One region of the Pseudarthrobacter sp. L1SW genome, then DNA from elsewhere that is predicted to be linked to it. Evidence: riboswitches for the same ligand, from Rfam matches in the RefSeq annotation. Region 1 holds a riboswitch; each other region holds the start of a gene.

Evidence for each region. A riboswitch is a leader RNA that binds a small molecule or an ion and turns the genes downstream of it on or off. The one in region 1 is predicted to bind thiamine pyrophosphate.
Region 2: another riboswitch for thiamine pyrophosphate. It lies ahead of KTR40_RS12500 (FAD-dependent oxidoreductase); the one in region 1 lies ahead of thiD (bifunctional hydroxymethylpyrimidine kinase/phosphomethylpyrimidine kinase).
Region 3: another riboswitch for thiamine pyrophosphate. It lies ahead of KTR40_RS17625 (ECF transporter S component); the one in region 1 lies ahead of thiD (bifunctional hydroxymethylpyrimidine kinase/phosphomethylpyrimidine kinase).

Annotation. Positions count from the first base shown of each region.
Region 1 covers NZ_CP078079.1:2,318,731-2,322,682, reverse strand. Annotated here, with positions in the region: gene KTR40_RS10690 (Rne/Rng family ribonuclease) at 1-1,066, shown strand, start outside; TPP riboswitch at 1,195-1,292, shown strand; gene thiD (bifunctional hydroxymethylpyrimidine kinase/phosphomethylpyrimidine kinase) at 1,300-2,832, shown strand; gene rplU (50S ribosomal protein L21) at 3,097-3,405, shown strand; gene rpmA (50S ribosomal protein L27) at 3,467-3,730, shown strand; gene obgE (GTPase ObgE) at 3,847-3,952, shown strand, end outside.
Region 2 covers NZ_CP078079.1:2,721,882-2,725,833, forward strand. Annotated here, with positions in the region: gene KTR40_RS12490 (thiazole synthase) at 1-346, opposite strand, end outside; gene thiS (sulfur carrier protein ThiS) at 352-588, opposite strand; gene KTR40_RS12500 (FAD-dependent oxidoreductase) at 585-1,937, opposite strand; TPP riboswitch at 1,932-2,049, opposite strand; gene thiE (thiamine phosphate synthase) at 2,077-2,832, shown strand; gene KTR40_RS12510 (RNB domain-containing ribonuclease) at 2,909-3,952, shown strand, end outside.
Region 3 covers NZ_CP078079.1:3,794,584-3,798,535, reverse strand. Annotated here, with positions in the region: gene KTR40_RS17640 (iron-containing redox enzyme family protein) at 1-1,018, opposite strand, end outside; gene KTR40_RS17635 (DUF4383 domain-containing protein) at 1,091-1,642, opposite strand; gene KTR40_RS17630 (heme-degrading domain-containing protein) at 1,726-2,268, opposite strand; TPP riboswitch at 2,354-2,494, shown strand; gene KTR40_RS17625 (ECF transporter S component) at 2,560-3,183, shown strand; gene KTR40_RS17620 (ABC transporter ATP-binding protein) at 3,183-3,952, shown strand, end outside.

The sequences.
Region 1 (3,952 bases):
CACGTCCCTTGGCCTGGTGCAGATGACCCGCAAGCGGATGGGCACCGGGCTCCTTGAAGTCTTTGGCGAGCAGTGCGAGGCCTGCGCCGGCCGCGGCGTAGTGACCCACGATGACCCCGTGGAGCACCGCCGGGCCAATATTGTGGCCGCGGAGCACCATGTGCAGCGCTCGGACTCCCGCCCGGACGTCCGGAACGAAAGCCACCGCACCGAGGCCCAGCGTGGGGACAGCACCCAGCCCGGCGTCCGTCCTGACCGGAAACGGCGCCGCGGCCGCGGCGGCCAGCAGGTGGACGCTGCTCCCGCGGCAGCCGTCCACGTGCACACCGTCCACCCCGACCCCACGGACGCCGAGCGGCACGCCAAGGCGGAAGCCACCAGGCTTGCCCTGGCCAACATCGCTGCGGCAGCACACGCCGCCCACCTGCACGACGACGAGGTAGCCGCGGCAAGGCAGGCTCCGCAGGCCCAGCCCGCGGCGCCGGCAGAGCCGGAGAAGCACGACGGCGACGCCTCCAGGCCCGCTGCCGTCCTCACCTTTGGCGGGGAGAAAGTTGCCCTGCCCTTCGTGGAGCACGCGGAGGAGCAGCAGCCGAAGCCGGCCCTGACGCTTGACCGGCTCGCCGAAGCCTTCGCCCACCTTGGTGAGCCTGCTGCCGAAGAAAAGGCTGAGCAGCCCGGACGGCGGGAGCAGGAACTGGAGCAGCGGGAACCGGAGCAGGTCCGGGCTGCGCAGGCCGAGGCTCCGCAGGCGGTTGTTCCACAGGCCGGGCCTGAGCAGCCCCAGGCTGCCCCTGCCGTGCCGGAGAAGGACTATTCCGACCACACCCTGGAACAGTCCCGCCCGCGCCGGGCACGCCGCAACCGCAGCGCCAGCCGTGCCCAGGGTGCGGCCAACGAGACCTCCGTCCAGCACCGCGAGAATGTCCCCGCTGCGGCGGCAGGGCACTCACATTCTGCAAAAGCGCCGGAAGCCGACCAGGCAGGTGCCACCGGGCAAGGCAACGGCAAGCCCGCGGAGGAGCCCATCATCCTGGGTGTTGGGGTTCCCGCTTCGGAGCTCTAAGCCACTGCACACGAAACGCCCGGATGCCCGGCCGCCCACCACCCGTGGACGGCCGGGCATCCGGTATTTAAGCCTGTAAACGCCGCCGCGTCACCTTCACCCTCCGCACGGCAAAAAAGCTAGGCTGGTGAATCGACACGGGGTGCCGCGCAGAGGGCCGGCTGAGATCCACACCCGTTGAACCTGTCCGGTTAGCACCGGCGAAGGGATGTCTCTTGTCCACCACCCTTGCAATGCCCACTGCCATCCTGCAGGAAGCTCCCGAAACCCGTCCTGCCGCCCAGCCGGGTCCGGGCCGGGAGGTACCCCGGGTCCTGTCCATCGCCGGCTCTGACCCTTCCGGCGGCGCCGGCATCCAGGCAGACCTGAAGAGCATCGCTGCACACGGAGGCTACGGGATGGCCGTCATTACGGCACTTACCGCGCAGAACACCTGCGGAGTGCGTGCCGTCCACGTTCCGCCGGTGGCCTTCCTCACCCAGCAACTCGACGCAATCAGCGATGACATCAGCATCGATGCCGTGAAGATCGGCATGCTGGGCGACGCCGCCGTGGTCCACGCTGTCCGGGCATGGCTCGAAAAGGTGCGTCCCGGCGTCGTGGTCCTTGACCCGGTCATGGTGGCCACCAGCGGCGACCGGCTCCTCCAGGAGTCTGCAGAGGCGGCCCTCCGCGACCTGTTGCCCCTGGCCCACCTCATCACCCCCAACCTGGCAGAGCTTGCCATGCTGGTTGGCGGGCCTGTGCAGGAGAGCTGGGAAGGTGCGGTGGAACAGGGCCGCCGGCTCTCCGCAGCCACAGGGGCAACCGTGCTGGTAAAGGGCGGCCACCTGGCGGGGGACCAGTGCCCCGATGCCCTGGTCGATACCAGCGGCAGGCTGAGCCAGGAAGTGGTGGTGGTTCAGGGGAAGCGGGTGGCAACGCGGAACAGCCACGGCACCGGCTGTTCGCTCTCCTCGGCCATGGCCACCGTCAAGCCGCGGCTGGGGGACTGGGAGGCCGCCCTCCGAGAGGTCAAGCCCTGGCTGGCGGGTGCGCTGGAAACATCGGGCCGGCTGGCCGTGGGATCAGGCAACGGGCCCGTCCACCATTTCCACCACCTGCAGGCGCCGGCCGAGGGAAGCTTCGCCGGGCAACTGCGGACTGAAGCGGAGAAGCACCTGGAAGCCATCTATGCCCTGGCGTTCATCGAGGACCTTGCCTCCGGTGGCCTGGCCGAGGACCAGTTCGCCTACTATCTGGCCCAGGACGCCATCTACCTCAACGGCTATTCACGGGTGCTTGCGCGCGCCAGCGCCCTCGCCCCGACCGAAGCGGAACAGCTCTTCTGGGCACGCTCCGCCCAGCAGTGCCTGGAAGTCGAATCCGAACTGCACCGCTCCTGGCTGGCATCCCGCGAGGTCCAGTCCGAACCGGGGCCCGTGACAAAGTCCTACGTGGACCACCTGCTGGCGGCATCGGCGTCGGGCAGCTATGCCGTGCTGGCGGCAGCGGTCCTGCCCTGCTTCTGGCTGTATGCCGAGGCCGGCAAAACGCTGCACGCCAGGTTCATGGCGGCCGGCGAACCAGCCGGCCACCCCTACGCCGACTGGCTCCGCACCTACGCCGATGAAGGCTTTGCCGAGGCAACTCGGACGGCCGTTGCCATCGTGGACCGGGCAGGGCGCGCGGCTGCCGACCATGAAAAGGCCGCCATGGCCACGGCGTTCAGGCACTCCTGCCGCCTGGAAGTTGAATTTTTCGACGCGCCGCGCCTTCATTCGTGACGGCCGGACAGCTGCCGCGCCGGTACTATGGTGGGGCGCGGTCCGGCAGTAGGGAATGTCCTGTGGTACCTATCACAGACAACCCGCCGGAACCAGCCTCATTTGCGGCCGAAGGCAAAATTAGCGTATTCTAGATCTTCGGTGCTTACGCCAACACTTGGGTTATGACCCCACGGCGTTGAGGCACAGCGAGAGCCCAGCCAAGAATTGAGCCAGGTTCCGCACGCAAATTTGTAATAAACGTCGAGAGAAGTGAGTTCCCAAGTGGTGTACGCGATTGTCCGCGCAGGCGGCCGCCAAGAGAAGGTTTCCGTTGGAGACTTCGTTACCCTGAACCGCGTCGCCGGTGGAGCTGGCAGCACCATTCAGCTGCCCGCACTGCTCCTGGTTGACGGTGACAAGGTCACCTCGGCCGCTGCTGACCTGGCCAAGGTAACCGTTACGGCTGAAATCCTCCAGGACCTCCGTGGTCCTAAGATTGTCATCCAGAAGTTCAAGAACAAGACCGGTTACAAGAAGCGCCAGGGTCACCGCCAGGAACTGACCAAGGTCAAGATCACTGGTATCAAGTAACCTTCCGTTACTGTTCAGGTTTTTCAGCAGATTCCCCAGAATTTAGAGGCAGGCATTTCAGATGGCACATAAAAAGGGCGCGAGCTCCACTCGCAACGGTCGTGACTCCAACGCACAGTACCTCGGCGTCAAGCGCTTCGGCGGCCAGGTAGTTTCCGCAGGCGAGATCATCGTCCGCCAGCGCGGCACCCACTTCCACCCGGGCGCCGGCGTTGGCCGCGGCGGCGACGACACCCTGTTCGCCCTGACCCCGGGCGCCGTTGAATTCGGCACCCGCCGCGGTCGTCGCGTCGTCAACATCGTTGCTGCTGCAGCTGCAGAGTAACAACAAGTTCTGAAGCGGTGGAGCGGGCCATATGGTCCGCTCCACTGTTCTTTTAACCGCATTACAATCGTCTTGGCGCCCTTGGGCGTCCAGGAAACAGCACTGAGGAGATCCACGTGGCCAGCTTTGTAGACCGGGTAGTACTGCACGTATCCGGCGGTACCGGCGGCCACGGGTGCGTCTCCGTCCACCGCGAGAAGTTCAAGCCGTTGGGTGGTCCCG
Region 2 (3,952 bases), 400 kb from region 1:
CGATGACTTCGAGCTTCACCCAGTCGGTTTCCAGGGCCTCCCGGGCGAGCTCCGCGGTGAGGACAGCTTCCCGGGCAGTGAAGCACCCCGCCGTGTTGGGCAGGACCCTGATGCCGTGGTCCAGGAGCAGCTGGAAGAGGGAGCCAGCCTCCTGGGGTGAATAGCGCCGCATGGCCACCGTGGTGAGGGAGGTGCCGGAGGCCAGGAGCGCGGCGCCAAGGCCGTCGAGGCTGGGCGCGCCGCCGGTGCCCATGATGAGCCGGGACGCCAGCGCGACGCCGTCGATCACCAGGGGGTCAAGAAGGTACGCCGGGGTGCCAGTAGGGGTGGTGCGGGTTTCCGTCATGCTGGTCAGCCTCCCTGTACTGCCGTGACAAGTTCGACGTCGTCACCCTCGGTGAGTGCCGTGGCGAACCACTGGCTCCGGGGCACCACCTGGGCGTTGCGCGCCACGGCGACGCCCAGTTTCCGGCCGTCGGTGGCATGGCCGTCCGCTGCCAGTGCGCGGCCGGTGACCTCGCTGACGAGCGTGGTGATGGACGCGCCGTCAGCCACTGTGTGTCCTGCTCCGTTCAGGGTGATGTTCATGCTGTCTCCTTGCGGTTGGATGGGGTGGCCGCTTCGGCAGGCCGGAGGGCGCCGCCGGAAAAGCGGCCAGGATTGAAGGGGGCCCAGCGGGGGTCCTCCCTGCCGTCCAGCAGGTCCCGGCAGATCACGGCCGCTGCCGGGGTCAGGAGGACACCGTGGCGGAAGAATCCGGTGGCGACGATGAGCCCTTCCACGTGGCCTGGCCCTGCAGGGCCGTCCGCTGCACCACTGGAGTACCGGGCCGCCGCACCGGGCACGGGGACCCGCCCGAGCAGCGGGGCGTTGTCAGGAGTGCCCGGCCGGGCCCGGGCCGTACACTCCAGCAACTCAAGTTCGGCAACCGCAGGCACCAGGACCTGGGCATCGCGGAGCAGTTGGTAGACGCCGCCAGCAGACACTGCGCTGGTCCCGCTGTCCTGCCCCAGGGCGTCCTCACGCTGCGTAGCCCCGATCACCACCGTGCCGTCCTGCCGAGGGACGATGTATACAGGAATCCCGCGGACCAGTCCGCGGATGGTGGCCGTCAGCAAGGGCTGGAGGTGGGCGGGGACGGCGAGCCGGAGGATGTCCCCGTGGACCGGCCGCAGCGGCAGGTGCAGGTTTTCCGGCAGCCCGGTGAGGGCCGCGGCGTGCAGTCCGTTGGCCACCACGGTCTCCCTGGCCACCACCGTTCCCCCGCTCTCCAGCATGACCCCGGCAACGGCTCCGTCCTCCCAGAGAAGGCCGGCTGCGCGGTCCGGCACGGCGAAGCCATCCGTGGCTCCGGCCACGAAGCTTCCGCCGCTCCCGGCTCCGCGGGCGTGCCGGGCCAGGACACGGCGGAGGCAGGCCACCAGCAGCCTTGGATCCACCTGGTGGTCCCCAGGCGTATCCAGCGCCGAGGCAATGCCCGGGTTCAACAATGGCTCCCGGCGCCGGGCTTCACGGATGGTGAGGGGCTCAACCGTCAGCCCGTTGGCCTGCTGCACCCCGCGCAGATCCAGCAGGGCCTGCCTGTCGGCGGCGTCGGCACCTACGGCGAGGGTCGGCGTCGTAAGATACCCGGGATCCGACCCGGCAGCCGCCGTGAGGTCCGCCGCAAATCCCGGCCAGCGCCCGGAGGCTTCAAGCATGAGTTCCAGGAGGTCCTCCTCCTGGTAGTGCAGCTCGCTCACCGGGGCAAGCATCCCTGCAGCCGCCCAGCTGGCACCGGAGCCGGGGGCGTCATCGATGACCACCACTGAACGTCCGGACCGCCTTGCCTCCCAGGCGATGCCGTGGCCGATGACTCCCCCACCGATGACCGCAACGTCGGCCTTCACTGCGGAGCCGGGCCCACGCCGGTACGGCGCTTCGGGCGCATTGGCCATGGTTGTCTCCTTCCCTACGCCGGTACTAGCCGGATCAGGTCAAGCGGTCGGCTCTAACGCCCTCTCAGCCCGGCGCTTTGTGACAGCTGCCGCGGCTCCCGCAGTACGAGGCCAGTGTAGAGGAACTAGGCTGGCACCCATGAATGTGTCCCACCCCCCTGCCGCTGCATCCCCGATCCCAGGCACCGACGCCTTTGTCAACGCCGAAGGCAGTTCCGGGGTGCAGTCCGCGCGCCTCTACCTCTGCACGGACGCGCGCCGGGAACAGGGCGATTTCGGGCAGTTCGTCGATGCCGCCTTCCAGGGCGGGGTGGACATCATCCAGCTGCGGGACAAGTCCATCGAAGCGGCCGAGGAGCTTGAGCTCCTGGCCGTCCTCAAGGAATCGGCGGTGCGGCACGGCCGGCTATGGGCGGTGAATGACAGGGCGGACATCGCAGTGCTGTCCGGAGCCCCGGTGTTCCACATCGGCCAAAAGGACCTGCCCCTCAAGGCGGCGCGGACACTGTTGAACGGCAATGCGGCCATCGGCCTGTCCAGCCACAGCCCGGAGCAGGTGGACGCCGCCCTGGCGGCCGCCGCCGGCCCCTCGGCACTGGACTACTTCTGCGTGGGGCCGCTCTGGGCAACGCCCACCAAGCCCGGCCGGGCCGCCGTCGGGCTGGACCTGGTGAGGTACGCCGCCGCAGCTGTTGCGGGGGCGGAAGGGCAGGAGGACAAGCCCGACGGCGGGGTGCCCTGGTTCGCGATCGGCGGCATCGACCACTCCAACGTCGGAGAGGTGGTGGAAGCGGGTGCACGCCGGATCGTGGTGGTCCGGGCCATCACGGAGGCTGACGATCCGGCTGCGGCCGCCGCTTCCCTCCTGGCCGCGCTGGACGCCGCCCGCCCCTAACCCGGCTCCGGAACTGCCCTGCCTCACCGGGCCCCTTCCGTGCATTATTGGCGAAATTCGGGCTACGCTGATTTTCGTGTCACATCATCGGTTGGCCCCCAATGTCCACGAGCACACCAACGCCCTCGAAGCGGCGCTGGGTGCACTCCGGAGTGAGCTTGAGCTGCCGGGCGCCTACCCTGATGATGCCGTGAAGGACGCCGAGGCGGCGGTGGCCGCATTGCGGCTGCCCTCCCATGACCTGACGTCCGTTGAATTCATCACCATCGATCCGGCGTCGTCCACCGACCTCGACCAGGCGCTGTTCATCGAGCGGGACGGCAGCGGCTACCACGTTCTCTACGCCATAGCCGACGTGCCGGCATTTGTTGCCCCGGGGGGTCCGCTGGATGTTGAGACTCGGCGCCGGGGGCAGACTTTTTACACACCGGACGGCCGCATCCCGCTGCATCCGGAAATCATCAGCGAGGGGGCGGGAAGCCTCCTGCCGGGCCAGGTCTGTTCCGCGTTTGTGTGGGACTTCCGCCTTGACGGCAACGCGGAGGTCACTGCCGTGGCGGTGCAGCGCGCCCGAATGCGCAGCCGCGCCAAGCTCAGCTACAAGGGCGCCCAGGCGGAACTCGACGCCGGCAGCCCCTCCCCTGTCTTGCTCCTCCTTAAGGAGGTTGGGCTCAAGCGGGTGGAGCTGGAGCGCGCCCGGGAGGGTGCCAGCCTGAACATGCCGGACCAGGAGATCGTCCAGCTTCCCGACGGCGGCTACCGGATTGCCGCCGCCCCGCAGCTGCCGGTGGAGGACTGGAACGCCCAGATATCGCTCATGACCGGTATGGCCGCCGCCCAGATGATGCTGGCCGGGAAAGTGGGTATCCTGCGCACCATGCCGGCCCCGGACGAGCGTTCCCTGAATCATTTCCGGCTGCAGACAGAGGCGCTCGGCAAGCCCTGGGATGGCGAAGTCAGCTACGGCGAATACCTCCGCAGCCTCGATCCCACCCATCCAGGCCAGCTCGCGATCCTCCACTCCGCAGGGATGCTCTTCCGCGGTGCGGCCTATACGGCCTTTGACGGGACCGTCCCGGATGACGCCGTGCAGTCCGCAATCGGCGCTGCGTATGCCCAC
Region 3 (3,952 bases), 1.5 Mb from region 1:
TGGCGCCGAAGAGTACGTCCCCCAGAAGCCCCGGTTCGGCTTCGACCAGGCCCCCGGCCAGGTCGCGGCCGGCGATTTGCTCGTGGACGGCGTCGGCTTCCACGTGCTCGTCGAAGTAATGGGTGACAGCGGCGTCGAAACCGTGCCTGCGGAAGCCGTTCCCGTAGAAGCGGTTGGGCTGGGAAGACGTCATTTCGTAGATGGCCAAGTGCCCGGTGATGGCACCCCGCAGCCGGCGGTTCAGCCCGAACAGGGACATCAGGTTCACTGCCGCGAGGGAGAGGGCCGGGACGAAATCGACGTAGGCGCCGTAGTCGTCGGCCATTCCCAGCCCCCGCATTGTGCGGGCGAAAAGCGCGCTGTGCATGCGTTCGGGGCGTCCGCCGCCGTACTCGTCAGCCTGGATTTCCACCAGCGCTGCCTTGGGGCGCCCGGAAAGGCGCGGGATGGCAAAGGTATGGGGATCCGCTTCCTTCAACTGGTAGATGGACTTGTGGATCAGGAATTCCTTGAGCTGGTCCAGGCTGGCTTTCTTTGCCACATATCTTGAGAGGCTGGGTCCTGTGTCCCGGGCTGCGAGGTCGAAGAGGACATCCGCCACCGCATCGCTGGTGGGATGCGGTGCGGTGGGGAGCTCCAGTTCACCGGCGGCTTCCCGGGCGGCCTCCCTAAGCGCGGCCTCGAAGGGCTTTTCCAGCAATTGGCGGATCTGGATCAGGCCCGGCGCCCATTCCCATTCATCGCTGACGCCTTCGAGCCCGGAGTAGTAGAGCTCGTAGAGGCAAAAGAGTGTCAGCTGGAGGTCGTCATCGCCAATGATGTCCGGGGTGGCGGCCAGCTGGCGGGTGACCTCACGGTGCAGCGCCGCGACGGGGGCATCGGCGGTAAGGGTGGCGCCGGCGCCAAGGGTGGGGCCATTCCCAGGGGTGGTGCGGGCGCCAAGCGTGGTGCCGGCTTCCCGCGCGAGAAGGCCAAGCAAGGCGGCACTGGCAGGACCACGCGCTTCAGGGATTTTCATTGTGCTCCTTCAGGTCTGGCGTTGATGCCGGTCCCGTACGTCGTCGCCGAGGGCCGGGCTGGCAGATGGCATTCACTGGCCGCGTGGGCCGTTCGGGGAGGAGTTGGCGGCACTGCTGGTGCTGTTGGCGTTGCTGCTGCCGCTGCGTGGATCGTTGCCGTCGCTGCCGGCAGCACCCGCCGCGACGGCGGGGCCTCGGGCCGCCAACGCGATGGCCAGCCCAATCATGGCCAGGCCGAGGGCCAAATGCAGCCAGTTGTCCGCGTTGTTTGCGGGGAGGAAGTTGGCCGGCGTGGTGTCATCCGACAGGAAGCCGTACAACCACAGGAACAGGTAGGCAACGCCGCCGTAGATGAGGAAGTTCCTGGCTTGCGGATGCGTCCGCGCCATCAGGACCCCTGCAATCCCGAACAGCAGGTGGACCGCATTCAGGAGTGCGGAGACCTGGAAAATGCCCAGCAGCAGCGCCCCCGAGCCGGGTCCGGCGAAGCCGAGCGAGCCGTAGTTGGAGGTGATGCCCGGGATGAAGCCCAGGATGCCGAACAGGACGAAAACCGAGCCCGTTCCGAGAGCGGCTTTTTGCAGGCGTGTCCGGGGGCCCGTCAGGCGGGTGCTGGCTGCCATATCCTGTCCTCCTCAAAACCCGGGAGACAACATAGTAAGCATGATTACTAATAAATGCTAAGCAGCCTTTGTATTTGTGAGGGTCAGTCCGCTCCCGCGGAGTGGAGGATTTCGCGCAGGGCTTCGACCACCAGGTTGTGGTCCTGCACCTGGGGAAGACCCGAAACCGTAACGGTGGCCACGGCCCCGACGCCGGTGACGTACAGCGGGAAGGAGCCGCCGTGCGCCGCGTACCGGCTCTCGTCGAACCATCCCTGGTCCTCGATCCGGCCACCGCGAAGCCGTCCGCGGAGCCCCACCAGCAAGGAAGGGATCTCGTACCGGGCGGCTGTGCGCTGCTTGGCCCGGATCCAGTGCTCGTTGTCCGGCGTCGCACCGGGCAGGGCCACATGGAACAGCACCTGCTCACCCTTGGTGATGTCAATCGCGATGGGCAGCCCGCGCTCCTTGCCCAGCTCCACGAGGAGCAGCCCCAGGTTCAGGGAATCGTCAAGGGAGAATCCGGGAAACTGCAGTTCGCGGACCTCGCCTTCAATCCGGGCGATCAATTCCTCCAGCGAGCCCTCCGGCTGTGCAGCATCGGAATCGGGATCATATCCGGTCACATCCGGCGGATTGGCAGTCATGGCCCACAATCTACCTCTCCTGCGGTATAAACTGGACAACGCCCAACAGGGCAATTGCAGCAAGTCATTTCAACCAAAAGCAACATTCAAACGACAGGGGAGCGCCGCCGTCGGGCATCACTGGCCATGCCAGGATCCGCAGGTGGGCGCTGAGAGTGCGGACAGCCGCAGACCCTCGAACCTGATCCGGTTAGTACCGGCGTAAGGGAGTCGAGCTTCTCGAAGTGCGCGCAGCGGCAGCAGTGCCGGCAGGCGTGTCCACTTTCCCCTCCTGTTTCCCAGGAGGATTACATGGCAACAACAGCAGTCAAGAAGACCACCAGCAAGTCCTGGCGCGTCGTGGACATCGTGGTGGCGGCCCTGATCGCCATCGCCGGCGGCGTCATTTTCTGGGCCTGGTCCCAGGGCGCGGCCGCAGTATCAGGGCCCATGAACGCCGTCTACCCGCCCCTGACGGGGCTGATTGCCGGCGGCTGGATGATTCCGGCAGTTCTGGGCATGCTCATCATCCGCAAGCCGGGCGCTGCTCTGTTCTGTGAGACGGTTGCGGCCACCGGCGAGCTGCTCATGGGGTCCCAGTACGGTGCTTCGGTGCTGTTCTCCGGCTTCGTGCAGGGGCTGGGCGCGGAAATCATTTTCGCGATCTTCGTCTACCGGAAGTTCAACCTGCCTGTGGCACTGCTGGCCGGTGCCGCCGCAGGCCTCTTTTGCGGCCTGAACGACTCCTTCGCTCCGTGGGGCTGGAACATCGCCTACTCCGGCGGGGATAAGCTGGCGTACATCGTCTTCACCGCCATCTCCGGAGCCATCATCGCCGGCGCCCTGTCCTGGATCGCCACCCGCGGCCTGGCCAGGACCGGGGTCCTGAGCTCCTTCGCGTCGCGGAAGGCAGCTACGGAGCCCGTCTTCTCCTGATGTCCGCACCTTCCCGCCAGGGCGCCTCCACTGCAGTGCGTCCCGCCGCCGTCACAGCCAGGGGCTGGGGCTGGCGGCATGCCGGGCGCGCCAAGCCGGCAGTCCATGCCCTGGACCTGGACATCCGCCCCGGGGAGCGCGTGCTGCTCCTGGGGCCTTCCGGGGCCGGCAAGTCCACCCTCCTGCATGCTTTGGCGGGGGTGCTGGGGGATGTGAACGACGACGGCGGCGCGGCAGGAGATTCCGACGAGTCGGGTTCGCTGCTGGTTGACGGGGCCGCCCCCCGCGAGCAGCGGGGGCGGGCCGGCCTGATGCAGCAGGACCCCGAAACACAGGTGGTCCTGTCCCGTGTGGGCGACGACGCCGCCTTCGGCGCCGAGAACCTCGCCGTGCCCCGCGACGCCATCTGGACCCGCGTGCACGAGGCGCTGGACGACGTCGGACTTTCACACCTTCCGCTGGACCACCCCACGTCGGTGCTCTCCGGCGGGCAGAAACAGCGGCTGGCGCTGGCGGGCATCCTTGCCATGCGTCCCGGCCTGATCCTGCTGGACGAGCCCACCGCCAACCTGGACCCTGCCGGCGTGCTGGAGGTCCGCGACGCCGTGGCGCGGTGCCTGGACAAAACCGGCGCCACGCTGGTGGTGGTGGAACACCGCGTGTCCGTGTGGAAGGACCTGGTGGACCGGATCGTGGTGCTGCAGCCAGGCACCGATTCGAATGACGCCGTGCTGCTGGATGGCCCGCCGGACCAGGTGCTCAGGGAAGC